One region of the Gryllotalpicola kribbensis genome, then DNA from elsewhere that is predicted to be linked to it. Evidence: predicted binding sites of a transcription regulator. Region 1 holds the regulator's gene; the other holds the start of a gene.
What was found. Region 1 encodes LexA, which represses DNA repair genes until DNA is damaged. Its sites were predicted from a motif close to TCGAACANNTGTTCGA; they were not measured.

Region 1 (6,977 bases):
AGTTGGCGAGCAGGCGGATGCCCGCCTGACCCGACTTCTCGGGGTGGAACTGCGTCGCGCTCAGCGGACCGTTCTCGACGGCGGCGACGAACCGGGTGCCGTGCTCGGCCCAGGTCACCCGCGGTGCGGGGAACGGGGGCTGGGTCTCAAGCGTCCAGCCCTGCGCGGCGTACGAGTGCACGAAGTAGAAGCGCTCGTCTTCGAGACCTGCGAAGAGCACCGAGCCCTCAGGTGCATCGACGGTGTTCCAGCCGATGTGGGGCAGAACCGGGGCGTCGAGCTCGGTGACCTCGCCCGGCCACTCGCCCAGCCCATCGGTCTCGGTGCCGCGCTCGTCGCCGTGCTCGAACATCACCTGCATGCCGACGCAGATGCCGAGCACGGGGCGGCCGCCCGCGAGTCGCCGCTCGATGAGCTCGTCACCGCGCACCGCCTTCAGCTGCTCGACGACCGCCCGGAATGCACCCACGCCCGGAACGAGCAGCCCGTCGGCATCCATCACGGCCTGTCGCTCACGCGTAACCGTGACCTCGGCGCCGGCAGCCTCGAGTGCCTTCGCCGCGGAGTGGACGTTGCCGCTGCCGTAGTCGAGAACGACGACGGTCGGGCGCCCGCCGGGGCGACTCACAGTGCGCCCTTGGTGGACGGGATGCCCTTCACGGCCGCGTCGAACGCCTTCGCCTGCCGGAAGGCGCGGGCGAACGCCTTGAACTCGGCCTCGGCGATGTGATGAGGGTCGCGCCCGTCGAGGACGCGGACGTGCACGGTCAGCGCTGCGTTGAACGCGATCGCCTCGAAGACGTGGCGCACCATCGACCCGGTGAAGTGGCCGCCGATGAGATGCAGCTCGAACCCGGCGGGCTCGCCGGAGTGGACGAGGTACGGACGGCCGGAAACGTCGACCACCGCCTGCACGAGCGCGTCATCAAGCGGGACGACCGCGTCGCCGAACCGGCCGATGCCGCTCTTGTCGCCCAGCGCCTGTCGAATCGCCTGCCCGAGGACGATGCCGGTGTCTTCGACGGTGTGGTGCACATCGATGTCGGTGTCGCCGCTCGCCCGCACCGTGAGGTCGGTCAGGGAATGCTTCGCGAACGCGGTGAGCAGGTGGTCGTAGAACGGCACCGACGTCTGGATGTCGCTGTGCCCGGAACCGTCGAGATCGAGGCTCAGCTCGATGCGCGACTCGCTCGTCTCGCGTGTGATGGAGGCGGTGCGGGGGCCTGCGGTCATGGCGTCAGCCTACCGGGGACTGCTCGGACGCCGCCGTGTGTGGCCTGCCGTGACGCTCGACGTAGCGCGCCATCGCAGCGAGGAACTCGCCGGTCTCGGCTTCGGTGCCGGCGGAGACGCGCAAGCTGTGCGGGATTCCCATCTCGCGGATGATGATGCCCTCGGCCAGCAGCTCGTCGAACACCTCGCGTGGATTCTCCACCCGGTCGAAGAGCACGAAGTTGCTCCAGGTGCGATAGGGCCGGTAGCCGAGGGCCGACAGCCCGTCGACGATCCGGTCGCGCTGCACCTTGATCTCATCGACCATGGCCAGCATCTCGCCCGAGTGGGCCAGGGCTCCGAGCGCGGCCGCCTGCGTGAGGGCCGACAGGTGGTACGGCAGGCGCACGAGGCGCAGCGCATCGGCGATCGCCGGATCCGCCGCGAGGTAGCCGAGCCGGACGCCCGCGAATGCGAAGGCCTTGCTCATGGTGCGCGAGACCACCAGGCGCTCACGGCCCGGCAACAGCGTCAGAGCGCTCGGCTCGCCGGCCGGGAAGAACTCGGCGTACGCCTCGTCGACGATCACGATCCCGCCGGCGACGTCGTACACCGACTCGATGACGTCGAGCGAGAGCGGAGTCCCGGTCGGGTTGTTCGGCGAGCAGAGAATGACGACGTCGGGCTGCACTCGCCGCACCCAGTCGGCCGCGCGCGCTGCGGACAGTTCGTAATCGGCATCGCGGTCGCCCGCCACCCATTCGGTTCCGGTTCCGGATGCCAGCAGCGGGTACATGGAGTAGGTCGGGGCGAAGCCGAGCGCCCTGCGCCCCGGGCCTCCGAACGCCTGCAGCAGCTGCTGCAGGATCTCGTTCGAGCCGTTCGCCGCCCACAGGTGATCGCGTGTCAGGCCGTGCCCGAGGTAGGCGGCGAGAGCCGACCGCAGCTCGACGAACTCACGGTCGGGGTATCGATTCGCGCCCGCGACCGCCTCGGCCAACCGGGCGAGCACATCTGCCTGGACATCGCCGGGGATCGGGTGGGTGTTCTCGTTCACGTTGAGCTCGACGCGCACGTGCCTCTGCGGCGCACCATAGGGCTCGCGCCCGCGCAGGTCGTCTCGAATCGGCAGCTCGGAGAGTGACGTCACTCATCCATCGTAGGCGGGCGCATCACGCGCTCTGGGTCGCCTGGGCCGCCGGCTGGGGCGCGTTACTTCGAGTACTGCGAGGGAATCGCGAGCGTCTGCCCCGGGGTCAGGACGGAACTCTGCAGGCCGTTCATGTCGACGATCGCCGCGACGACGTCACGCGGATCGTCGTGAGGTGCGACCTCGACCGCGATCTGCCACAGCGACTGCCCTTGCGCCACCGTCACCTGCTCGACCGCTGCGGGACGGGCGGCGGAGTGACCGTCGGCTGCCGCGCCGCCCCCGTTCAGCCCGAACCACACCGTCACGGCAAGCACGGGAGCGGCGACGACAGCGACAAGCAGCGCGCGACCGCGGCGGGTGAGGCGCAGGTGGGAACGGGCGACCCCAGCCGACGGAGCGGGACGGCGCCCTGCCGCGCCGGACATCTGCACAGTGATGGTGCTCATCGTAGACCTCTACCTTCGTCACCAGGTTCGGAACGCATATTCGAGTTTTCGAACCATTCCGAAGCTATCTTCGATCTGTCTATGGCGCAAGTCCCACGTCTCTAGCGAAGTTATCCACCGGTTTCGGCGAGTCGCTCGAACAAATCCCCTATACAGAGGGGGATTGCCGCTAATGTGTGGCTCACTGGTCGAAATGCAACCAGGGACCACCGACATTGGGGATTCACGTGACCACAGATGCAGTCGCCAAAGACACTGGCGCTTCGCCCAAACGGCGCACCAGGCGCCGCAAGAACCTCAGCGACAAGCAGCTCGCCATCCTCGACGTCATCAAAAAGTCGTTGGCTGCCCGCGGGTACCCGCCGAGCATGCGTGAGATCGGCGACGCGGTCGGCCTCGCCTCACTGTCGAGCGTCACGCACCAGCTCAACCAGCTCGAGCTCTCGGGCTATCTGCGCCGTGACCCGAACCGGCCGCGAGCGCTCGAGATCCTGATCGACCCGCCGTCACCGACCGAGCAGACCGACGACTTCGAGACCAAGGCGCTTGTGGGCGACGCGATGCTGGTGCCCCTCGTCGGCCGCATCGCCGCCGGCGTACCGATCACGGCCGACCAGCAGGTCGAAGAGGTCTTCCCGCTCCCGCGCCGGCTCGTCGGCAACGGCGACCTGTTCATGCTCAAGGTCGCGGGCGAGTCGATGATCGACGCAGCGATCTGCGATGGCGACTGGGTGGTCGTGCGCCAGCAGCAGGACGCGGTCAACGGCGACATCGTCGCCGCGATGCTCGACGGCGAAGCCACCGTCAAGGTGTTCCGGCAGCGCGATGGTCACACGTGGCTGCTTCCGCGCAACTCGGCGTTCGAGCCGATCATGGGCGACCAGGCCGTGGTGCTGGGCAAGGTCGTGGCCGTTCTGCGCGCCGTCTGACGCATGGGGCCCGAAGAGTCCGCTCAGGCGGGCTCTTCGACCGGTGTCGCACCGGTGAAATCGGGAGCGATGAGCTGGGCGAAGCGCGCCTCATCGATGAGGCCGACGCGCGCGAGCACCGCCAGCGGCACCTCGTGCATGTTGCGCGTGTAGAGGTGGATTCCCGGCGCGCCGCCGTCGAGCAGCCGGCGCGTCAGGTCCGCGGCGAAGTCCACTCCGATCTCACGACGTCTCGCTTCGTTCTGCTCGGCGGCGAGGGCGGCGGCGAACGCCTCGGGCGCACGCTCGCCTGAGAGCTCGAGATTGCGAGCGAGTCCGGCCGGGGTCGTCACCGGCGTGATCGCTGGAAGGATGGGGAACTCGACGCCGGCGGCACGGGCGGCGTCGACCATGCGGAAGTAGTCGTCGGCATGGAAGATCATCTGCGAGATCCCGAGATTCGCGCCTGCCGCCTGCTTCGCGAGCAGAGTGTCGATGTCCTGCTGCCACGAGCGCGACGACGGATGCCCGTTGGGGAACGCCGCCACGGCGATCGCGATGCGCTCGCGCCCGTCACGATCGAGCATGATGCCCGGCGTGCCGGGGATCGCCACTTCGCGCCAGGGGCGTCGCTCGCTCTGCACGGCGTGGATCAGCTGCACGAGCTCCGCCGCCGAGCGGATGTCGCCGGGGAACGCGTCAGGTGGCGAGCCGGCCGGCAGATCGCCTCGTACGGCGAGGAAGCTGTGCACCCCGGCATCCATGAACGTCCGCACCGTGTCGTGAGCGGCCTGCACCGTCGAGCCCACGCACGTGAGGTGCGCCATCGTGCGCACCTGCGGGTGGTGCTCGATCACGTGCTTGAGAACGTCCAGCGAGGCATCCTGCGACGAGCCGCCCGCGCCGTAGGTGACCGACACGAACTCAGGGCCGGCGGCCACCAGGCGAGCGATGCGGTCGGGCAGCTGCCGGGCGATCTGCGGGGAGCGCGCAGGGTGCAGCTCGAACGAGAACGGCACGCGCCTCACTCGTGGCCCACCGCCTGCAGCCGATACGGCTCGAACGGCGCCAGCCTGCTCGGGTCGATGAGTGCGGAGACACGCGTTCCCTGCTCGGTGTACTCGAGCGCCGTCACCCGGCCATGATCGTGCAGGGCGGCGACGACCTCACCGTGGTCGTAGGGCACGAGGAGTTCGACAGGGACGGAGCGGTCGGGGATGAGGTAGGCGATGCGCGCGAGCACCTCGTCGATGCCCTCCCCTGTGCGAGCGCTCGCGAAGACGGCACCGGGTACGAGGCCACGCAGCACGAGCCGAGTGTCGCCGTCGACGAGGTCGGCCTTGTTGAACACGACGAGCTCGGGGATGTCGCCGGCGCCGACCTCACCGATGACGTCGCGCACCGTCTGGAGCTGGCTTGCGGGATCGGGATGCGATGCGTCGACCACATGGACGATGACGTCGGCGTCCTGCACCTCTTCCAACGTCGACCGGAATGCCTCGACGAGCTGGTGCGGCAGGTTGCGCACGAATCCGACGGTGTCGGCCAGCGTGTAGGGGCGCCCGTCGGCCGTCTGAGAACGACGCACGGTGGAATCGAGCGTCGCGAAGAGCGCGTTCTCGACCAGGACTCCCGCGCGCGTGATGCGGTTGAGCAGGCTCGACTTCCCCGCGTTCGTGTAGCCGGCGATGGCCACGGACGGCACCTCGTTGCGCCGGCGGTTCGCGCGCTTCGCCTCGCGCGCGGGCTTCATCTCCTTGATCTGCCGGCGCAGCTTGGCCATGCGCGAGTGGATGCGCCGCCGATCGAGCTCGATCTTCGTCTCGCCGGGTCCGCGGCTTCCCATGCCGTTGCCCGCGCCGCCGACCTGGCCGCCCGCCTGGCGGCTCATCGACTCGCCCCAGCCGCGCAGTCGGGGCAAGAGGTACTCGAGCTGTGCCAGCTCGACCTGTGCCTTGCCCTCACGGCTCTTGGCATGCTGGCTGAAGATGTCGAGGATGACCGCCGTGCGGTCGATGACCTTGACCTTCACCACGTCCTCGAGCGCACGACGCTGGCTCGGGGCCAGTTCGGTGTCGGCGATCACCGTGTCGGCGCCGAGGTGGGCGACGACCGCGGCGAGCTCCTCAGCCTTGCCACGGCCCAGATACGTGCTGGGGTCGGGGTGCGGGCGCCGCTGCAGGAGCCCGTCGAGCACGACCGCGCCGGCGGTCTCCGCGAGTGCTGCGAGCTCGCGCAACGAGTTCTCGGCGTCTTCGAGCGAACCGCCCGAATAGACGCCGATGAGGACGACGTTCTCGAGCCGCAGCTGACGGTATTCGACCTCGGTGACGTCTTCGAGCTCGGTCGAGAGGCCGCCGACACGGCGCAGCGCCGCGCGCTCGTCGCGGTCGAACTGCTCGCCGTCGGTGTCGCCGAAGCCTGCGGCATCCCCCGTCTGCAATGCCTGCGCTCGCTGGCCGAAGAGGGAGTACCCGGCCGCCTTGGAGTCGGCGTTCGCGAGCACCCGTGCGACGACGTCGTCGTCGGCGTGCGTCTCGGTGCCGGAGGAGGCGGTGTGATCTGAGGTCATATGTGAGGATTAACTCTACTTCTGTCGGTGCTGTACGTTTCTGACATGTCTTCCGGTGACCACTACTTCAGCGCGTCACCGGGAAGCGACCCGAAGCTGAGGCCCATCGAGGTGCGACTCGCCGGGCGCGAGCTGACGGTCACCACCGGCGCCGGGGTGTTCAGCCCCGACCACGTCGACACCGGCACCGCCGTGCTGCTCGCCAACACGCCGACACCGCCGCCGGGGGGCGATCTTCTGGATCTGGGGTGCGGGTGGGGTCCGATCGCGCTGTCACTCGCGCTCGCCTCGCCGCACGCCACGGTCTGGGCCGTGGACGTCAACGAGCGCGCCCTCGACCTGGTGCGCCGCAACGCGGCCGAACTCGGACTCAGCAACGTCAACGCCGTGCGCCCCGAGGATGTTCCCGCAGCAGTGTCGTTCATGACCATCTGGTCGAACCCGCCGATCCGGGTCGGCAAGAACGAGCTGCACAGCCTCCTGCAGACGTGGCTGCCGCGACTCGAGCCGGGGTCGGATGCCTGGCTCGTCGTCGCGCGGAACCTCGGCTCCGACTCTCTGCAGCGCTGGCTCGAGTCGTCGCTCCCCACGCCGTTCGGCACCACCCGCGCAGCCACCAGCAAGGGCTTCCGCGTGCTGCGCGTGCGACATCACGCCGACTGAGCGGTCAGGCGAGCGTCACCTCG
Region 2 (6,977 bases), on a different contig from region 1:
GGGGCCGGGGCATCGGCCGTGCGCTGATGGACGCGATCGCGGCCGAGGCGCGGGCGCGGGGCATCCACCGCATCGTGCTGCACTCGACCCACGAGGGCGTCGCGTTCTACCGGCGCAGCGGCTGGGTGAACGCGGAGACCCTGCTCGAGGTCGAGCTCTAGTTGTTGCTAGCCGTGACGGGGCTGTTGATGGCTGCCATGTCGGGCGTGGTGAGCAGTTCGGCGTAGGCCGCAGGGCTCATGGCGTTGATCATGAGGCGGCCGGAGACGTCGGCTTTGACGTATTCGACGGCGAGCAGCGCGATGACGGGGTTGGTGGTGAGGGTGGCCTGGTCGGGGGTGCGGTCGCCGAACTCGGCTACGACAGCGTCGGTGTCGTCGGCTACGACGACGGCGAGGCGCCGGCCGGAGAGGCGCAGCCTCGCGCTGGCGCCGCATTCGGCCATGTCATAGCTGTGCGGTCCGGTGAGGGTGCGGGTGCCATAGATCGCGACGTGGGTCTCGATGCCGCGTGCGGATGCCGCTTCCAGTAGCGGGCCGAGCGTGTCGAGTTCCTCGTCCCACAGACCGGCGAAGATCGTGCGCCGGGCGTGCTCGATGGCCCGGCCGATGGACTGCACGATGGCGTCGCGCCCGCTGAGCGACCACACGAGTCCGGGCTCCTGCTGCGCGGGGAGCTGCTCGAGTGCGGCCTCTGCGGCGGCGAGGTCGGCGTCGAAGCGCTCGCGCAGTTCTTTCAGCAGAGCGGTGTGCGGGGTCGCGGTGTAGCGCACGGGTTCGGAGCGGTTGACGAGCACGGCGCCGCGGGCTTCCAAGCGGCCGAGGGTCTCGTACACCTTCGACGGCGGCATACCGGCGCGGCGTCCGACCTCGGCGCCCGTGAGGGCGGCCTGCCCGACGAGGGCCGCGTATGCCTGGGCTTCGTACTGGGTGAAGCCGAGGCGGGTGAGCGAGGCGACGAGTTCGGTGTCGACGGGCATGGGCCGATTCTATCGATTTGCCTTCTCTGCAACTACTCGGGTAGTTAATGAATCCCTGAGTTACTACCCGAGTAGTTGAAGGAGTTCGGATGCGCAAGCTGGTCAGCACGGGGTCGCCGTGGGAGTCGAAGGTCGGGTACTCCCGCGCCGTGGTCATCGGGAACGCGATCTTCATCTCCGGAACCTCTGGGGAAGGCGAGGACGTGTACGCGCAGACGCGCAATGCGCTTCAGACGATCGAGAAGGTCCTCGCCGAGAACGGCTTCGCCCTGGCGGATGTCGTCCAGAGCCGTCTCGCGGTGGCGGACTTCGACCACTGGGAGGACGCCGCCCGCGCCCACGGCGAGGCCTACGGCGAGATCCGGCCCGCGTTCTCTCTCGTGCACGCGCTGCCGTTCGTCGAGGACGCGATCCTCGTAGAGGTCGAGGCTGTGGCAGTGCGGGCCTCGGCATGACCGAGGGTGCTGTCGGCGTGCGGCTGCCGGGTGCCGCCGTTGCGGTGCTTGCAGTCGCCGCCGGCGGCGCGATCGCCAACGACTACGCCATCCAGCCCGCACTCGCCCAGGTCGCCCGCGACTTCGGAGCGCCGGTCCCGCTAGTCGCGGTCGTCGCATCGGCGGCGATGGCCGGCTACCTGGCCGGGCTCGCCCTCCTCGTGCCGCTCGCCGACCGGCTCAACCCTCGCACCCTCATTCCGGTGCAGCTGCTGGTCCTGGCCGGGGTCCTGGCGTTCGCGGCCGCGGCGCCGAGCCCCGGCGTTCTCATCGGATGCTTCGTCGTCATCGGCGGGCTGACGACGGTCGCGGCTCAGGCCAGCGCCGTCGTCGGCAAGCACTCCGATCCCGGCCGTCGCGGCGCGCGCATGGGGGCTGTGTCCGCCGGGATCTCCGCCGGCATCCTCCTCAGCCGCTTCGCCGGCGGCGTGCTGGCTGACTGGATCGGCTGGCGCGGCGCGCTGCTGGCCTTCGCCGCGTTCGTGGCCGCGACGGCACTGGCGGCCTTCTCACTCCTGCCGTCCGGCAAGGAATCCCCGTCCGGCAGCTACCTCGCCTCTCTGCGCGCCCTGCCCGGGCTGCTGCGCACACGTCCGCGGCTGCGCCATGCGACCGCCGCGGGCATGCTCTGGTTCTTCGCCTTCAACCTCGTCTGGGTCGGCCTCGCCCTCCGCCTCGCCGAGCCGCCCTACACGCTCAGCCCCGCCGCGATCGGGCTCTACAGCCTCGCCGGGGTCCTCGGACTCGTCGTCACCCGCACCGCCGGGCGGCTTTCCGACCGCTTCGGCAACCGCGCCGTCATGACGACAGGACTCACCGTTGCCGCCTGTGCCGCGCTCGTACTCACCTTCGGCCTCGGCAACCCCGTCGCGACCGCGGCCGCACTCGCGCTCTTCGACGCCGGATGCTTCGCCGCCCAAGTCGCCAACCAAGCCGGCATCGTGGCCATCGACCCCGCCCGCTCCGGGGCCCTGAATGCCGCCTACCTCACCCTCTACTACGCCGCCGGCGCGATCGGCACCGCCATCGCCGGAACGATCGTGGCCGCCGGCTGGCCGGCCATCACCCTGCTCGCGGCCGCCGCCGCAGCCGCCGCGGTGCTTCTGACGAGAATCAAGCGACGACGCGTCAACAACGTCCTGACCTCATACATCTAGCTCTACTTCCGAGCGGGGCGCCGGCGCCTGTGGAAAAGTCGAGGGCGCCACGCATTGTGTGAATAAGTATTCGAACTGATGTCTGGTCAATGTCACAGTGCCGTCGTATACTTGTTCACATGTCGAGGGTCGGGTCCGCTGCGTGCGATGCGCTGGCGCGCGTGCGCGCCGTGCTTCCGGTGGACCCCGCGACCCTGTCCGACGGCCAGCTCGTGGGGTTCGCGGAAGATCTTGCCGCCCTGCACCGACACCTGGACGCCCTGGACCTTGCTGTCGCCGGCGAGGTTGCCGCGCGCTCGGCCGACGGAGCTGCGGATTCCCTCGCCAGAAGGCTGGGGTTCAAGACCGCCGCCGGCGCGATCCAAGGCATCACGAAGACCTCCGGGAAGGAGGCCGCGAAGCTCGTGGCCCAGGCCACGGAGCTGAAGAGATTGCCCGTCGTCGAGCAGGCGGTACTCGACGGCCGCATCGGCCGAGAATCGGCCTCGGCGATCACGGGAGAACTGCAGAAGGCCGCCGGCGAGGACCTTGCGCGTGCGGATGCCGGCGAGCTTGCGGCCGTCGAATCGGAGCTCGTGGAACTCGCGGTCACCGCGGGGGCGGATGAAGTGAAGGCGCGCGCGGCGCAGAAGGCCGCCGCGTTGGAGCTCGCAGCCATCGAAGACCAGGCACGCACGGCGATGGCGGAGCGCTACTTCCACATCGGCCCGACCGTGGACGGGCAGGCGCGCGTCTCCGGGTTGCTGCCGGCCGGGCACGCCGCCGTCGCCCGCAGCCTGTTCGACGCCTACGTGAACCCGAAAGGGAAGAGGACCGTCTCGTTCACCCCCGCCGAGGAACAGACGCCCGAGGATGCGCGCACGGCCGGGCAGAAGCGTGCCGACCTGTTCCGGGACATCTGCGCTGCCCAAGCCCGATCGGCCGAGGCACCCGACATGGGCGGCGATCACCCGACGGTGTGGGTCTCCACCACGCTCGCCGAGCTCGAGGCCGGGGTCGGCACCGCGTTCTATGCGGGGACCCCCGGGCCCGTTTCCGTTCAGGAAGCCGAGCAGGCCGCCTGCGCCGGCGGAATCCAGACCGTCATCTTCACCCCCGAGGGCGACCTGCTGCGCCTCGGGCGCGAGGTGCGCGCCTTCACGCGCCGCCAGCGCCGCGCGATCGCCGTGCGAGACGGGGGCACCTGTCTCATCCCCGGCTGCGACGTGCCCGCACAGTGGTGCGAGGTCCACCACGTCGTCGCCTTCGCCGACGGCGGGGCGACGGATGTCGGCAACGGAGTCAATCTCTGCTGGTTCCACCACCACGACATCGACGCGGGGCCGTGGCACATCAGAATGATCGACGGCCTTCCGGAAGTCCGCTATGCCGCGATGGGGCGCGACACTGGTTGGAGGCCCGCCGGCAACCGCGCAGCCAGCAGGTCCAAAGCTGAAGCGCCGCCCGGAGCACCGCCGCCGGGGTGAGCCGGGGCAACGCGCGTGCCGCCGGAGTGAGCCGGGGCAGCGCGTGGCGCCGCGCGCGTGGCGCACGTGCGCGGGTGCGCACAGGTACGCAGGGTGCACACAGGTACGCGGGTGCGCGCAGGTGCGCGGGTGCGCGCAGGTACGCAGGTACGCAGGTACGCGCGGGTGCGCAGGTGCTTCGCTACCCGGCGTGCCTACACATCGACGGGTTCGAGGCGCGCCGCTCGGCGGGCCGCCGCGGCCAGATCCTCGAGGAGCGCCTCGGTGTCGTCCCACCCGATGCAGGCATCCGTGATCGACTTGCCGTACACGAGGCCCTCGAGGCCCGCATCCGTCAGCTTCTGCGCCCCCGGCTCGATGAAGCTCTCGACCATGACGCCCGCGATCGGCTCGCCGTCGGCGATCTGCGCGGCGAGCTCGTGTGCGACCTCGAGCTGGCGGACGTGGCTCTTGCCGCTGTTCGCGTGGCTCGCGTCGACAATGATGCGCGGCGACAGGCCCGCGCGTGCGAGCAGGCGCGCCGAGTAGATGACGTTGTGCGTGCCGTAGTTCGGGCCGAAACGGCCACCGCGCAGGATCACGTGACCCGCACCGTTGCCACGGGTCGTCACGATGGCGGCGCGGCCCTCGTCGTCGATGCCGAACGTCGTGTGCTGCTGCGCGGCGACGGTCACGCCGTCGATGGCGACCTGGACATCGCCGTCGGTCGCGTTCTTGAAGCCGATCGGCATACCGAGGCCCGACGCCATCTGGCGGTGGATCTGGCTCTCGGTCGTGCGGGCGCCGATCGCGCCCCAGCTGACCAGGTCGGAGATGTAGGAGGGGCTGACCGGCTCGAGGAACTCGGTGCCCGCAGGCAGGCCGAGCTCGACGACGTCGAGCAGCAGCTTGCGGGCGACGCGCAGCCCGGTCGCGATGTCGTGCGTGCCGTTGAGGTGCGGGTCGTTGATGAGGCCCTTCCACCCGCCCGTCGAGCGCGGCTTCTCGAAGTACACGCGCATGACGACGAGGATGTCGTCCTTGAGCTTCTCGGCGATGGGCGCCAGTCGGCGCGCGTAATCGAGAGCGGCCTCGGGGTCGTGCACGCTGCAGGGGCCGACGACGACGAGCAGGCGATCGTCCTGCTCTTGCATGATCGCGTCGATGTCGGCGCGATGGCGGGCGATCTGCGCCGCGGCCTCGGCGGTGATCGGCAACTCTGCCTTGAGCTGGTTGGGCGTGGGCAGCGGCTCGAAGGTGGCCGCACCGAGATCGTTCGACATGGGTTCCTCTTCTCCTCCCGGGCGGAAGGCCTTCAGCCCGACGCCTAGAAAGACGAATGGCAGAGAACTTTCGTCTCTGCCTGGCTGAAGGTGGGGTTCTGGTTGCGTCAGAGTGCCGGCACCTCAGCCGGAGCCTCATACGCATACCAGAAACGGTTCATGCCGCTGAGGTTATCACGGTGAGTGCTCGCCGGGTCCGCGGCGTGTCCCCTGGCCGCAACACGGAACCGTGACCACTATGGGGGCCATGCCCACAGACGTCGGCGGCGAGTGGAACCGCGACGCCGCCTACCACCCCTGGATCCAGCGCATCGCGGCGGAGCACGCCGGCGACGTGCTCGACGTGGGCTGCGGCGACGGCCTGCTCGCCCTGCGCCTCGCCGAAGTCTCACGCAGCGTGGTCGGCATCGACAAGGACCCGGTTGCGATCGCCCAGGCCCACAAGCGGCTCAGCATGGTGCCGAACACCGACGTCGCCGTGTCCGAGTTCGGCACAGAGTGGGGCCTCACCCCTGAGAGCTACGACGTCATCACGATGGTCTCCGTGCTGCACGAGTTGCCGTTGCTGCCCGCCCTCGCACGGGTGAGCGAGCTGCTCAAACCGGGCGGCACCCTCATCGTCGTGGGCCAGGCGTCCGCGGTGACGCTGGTGGAGCGCGCCGTGCAGTGGGCGTCGGTGCCCTACTCGCGCGCGCTGCAACTCTTCTATACCTGGCGCGGCATGTATCGGCCCGAGTTCGCGTCTGTCGCACCCGTCGAACCGGCGTACTCCTTCGCAGACGTGACGGATGCCGCGGCCGAGCTGCTGCCCGGCGCCGAGCTGCACCGCGGACTGCTCGGCAGGTACCGGCTCACCTGGGCCAAGCCGGTCACGGTCGCGACTCCCGAAGTCGACCTCGGCGCGATGGCTGCGGCCTCCTCCGAGGCGCGTGCGGGCGCGGCATCCGCCGATGATTCAGAGGACGCCCGCGTGCTCGCCCGCGACGATGTCGATGAGCTGTCGCACCTGTTCGACCAGACGCGCGAGGTGCCGACGATCGAACCACGGGGCGACGCGCGCCGCAGCGCGTAGGGCGCGCTCCCGTAGCCTCGGTCACGTGAGTGATGGTTCGGCCGCAGAGTCGCCCGCGCCCGCGCCCACGCTGCGCGCGGTGTTCGCGGGGCCCCGCGGGCGGTTGCTGATAGCGCTGCTCATCGGGGAGTTCGGCGGCGCGGTGCAGGGCATCGCCTACTCCACCGTGCTGCCGCTCGCGGCATGCGATCTGCACGGGTCTGCGCTGTACGGCGCGACGCTCGCCGCGGCCACGCTCTCGTCGATCTTCATGCTCGCTCTCGGGCCCGCGCCCCTCGAGCGGCTCGGGTTCTCTGCGGCGATCGGCATCGCCACCGTGCTCTTCGCGATCGGCGCGGCGCTGTCGGCGCTCGCGCCCGACATGGTGTGGATCCTGATCGGGAATGTGATCAGGGGGCTCAGCATGGGCATCATCGCCGGGCTCGGCTACGCCGCCCTCGGCTCGCTGTACGAAGACGCGCTGCGCCCGCGCGTCTTCGGGCTGTTCGCGTTCATGTGGCTCGTGCCGTCCCTCGTCGGGCCGCTCGTGAATGCGGGCATCGCCTCC

Region 2: the regulator LexA is predicted to act here: its motif matches at 2,689-2,704, upstream of ABD716_RS03250 (HNH endonuclease signature motif containing protein).

What each region holds. Positions count from the first base shown of each region.
Region 1 covers NZ_BAABBX010000002.1:22,806-29,782, forward strand. Annotated here, with positions in the region: gene hisH (imidazole glycerol phosphate synthase subunit HisH) at 1-628, opposite strand, end outside; gene hisB (imidazoleglycerol-phosphate dehydratase HisB) at 625-1,233, opposite strand; gene ABD716_RS01345 (histidinol-phosphate transaminase) at 1,238-2,362, opposite strand; gene ABD716_RS01350 (LysM peptidoglycan-binding domain-containing protein) at 2,425-2,811, opposite strand; gene lexA (transcriptional repressor LexA) at 3,039-3,740, shown strand; gene ABD716_RS01360 (methylenetetrahydrofolate reductase) at 3,764-4,738, opposite strand; gene hflX (GTPase HflX) at 4,744-6,291, opposite strand; gene ABD716_RS01370 (class I SAM-dependent methyltransferase) at 6,337-6,954, shown strand; gene dapF (diaminopimelate epimerase) at 6,959-6,977, opposite strand, start outside.
Region 2 covers NZ_BAABBX010000005.1:3,897-10,873, reverse strand. Annotated here, with positions in the region: gene ABD716_RS03270 (GNAT family N-acetyltransferase) at 1-161, shown strand, start outside; gene ABD716_RS03265 (TrmB family transcriptional regulator) at 158-979, opposite strand; gene ABD716_RS03260 (RidA family protein) at 1,069-1,434, shown strand; gene ABD716_RS03255 (MFS transporter) at 1,431-2,630, shown strand; gene ABD716_RS03250 (HNH endonuclease signature motif containing protein) at 2,750-4,096, shown strand; gene ABD716_RS03245 (3-deoxy-7-phosphoheptulonate synthase) at 4,291-5,358, opposite strand; gene ABD716_RS03240 (class I SAM-dependent methyltransferase) at 5,606-6,430, shown strand; gene ABD716_RS03235 (MFS transporter) at 6,456-6,977, shown strand, end outside.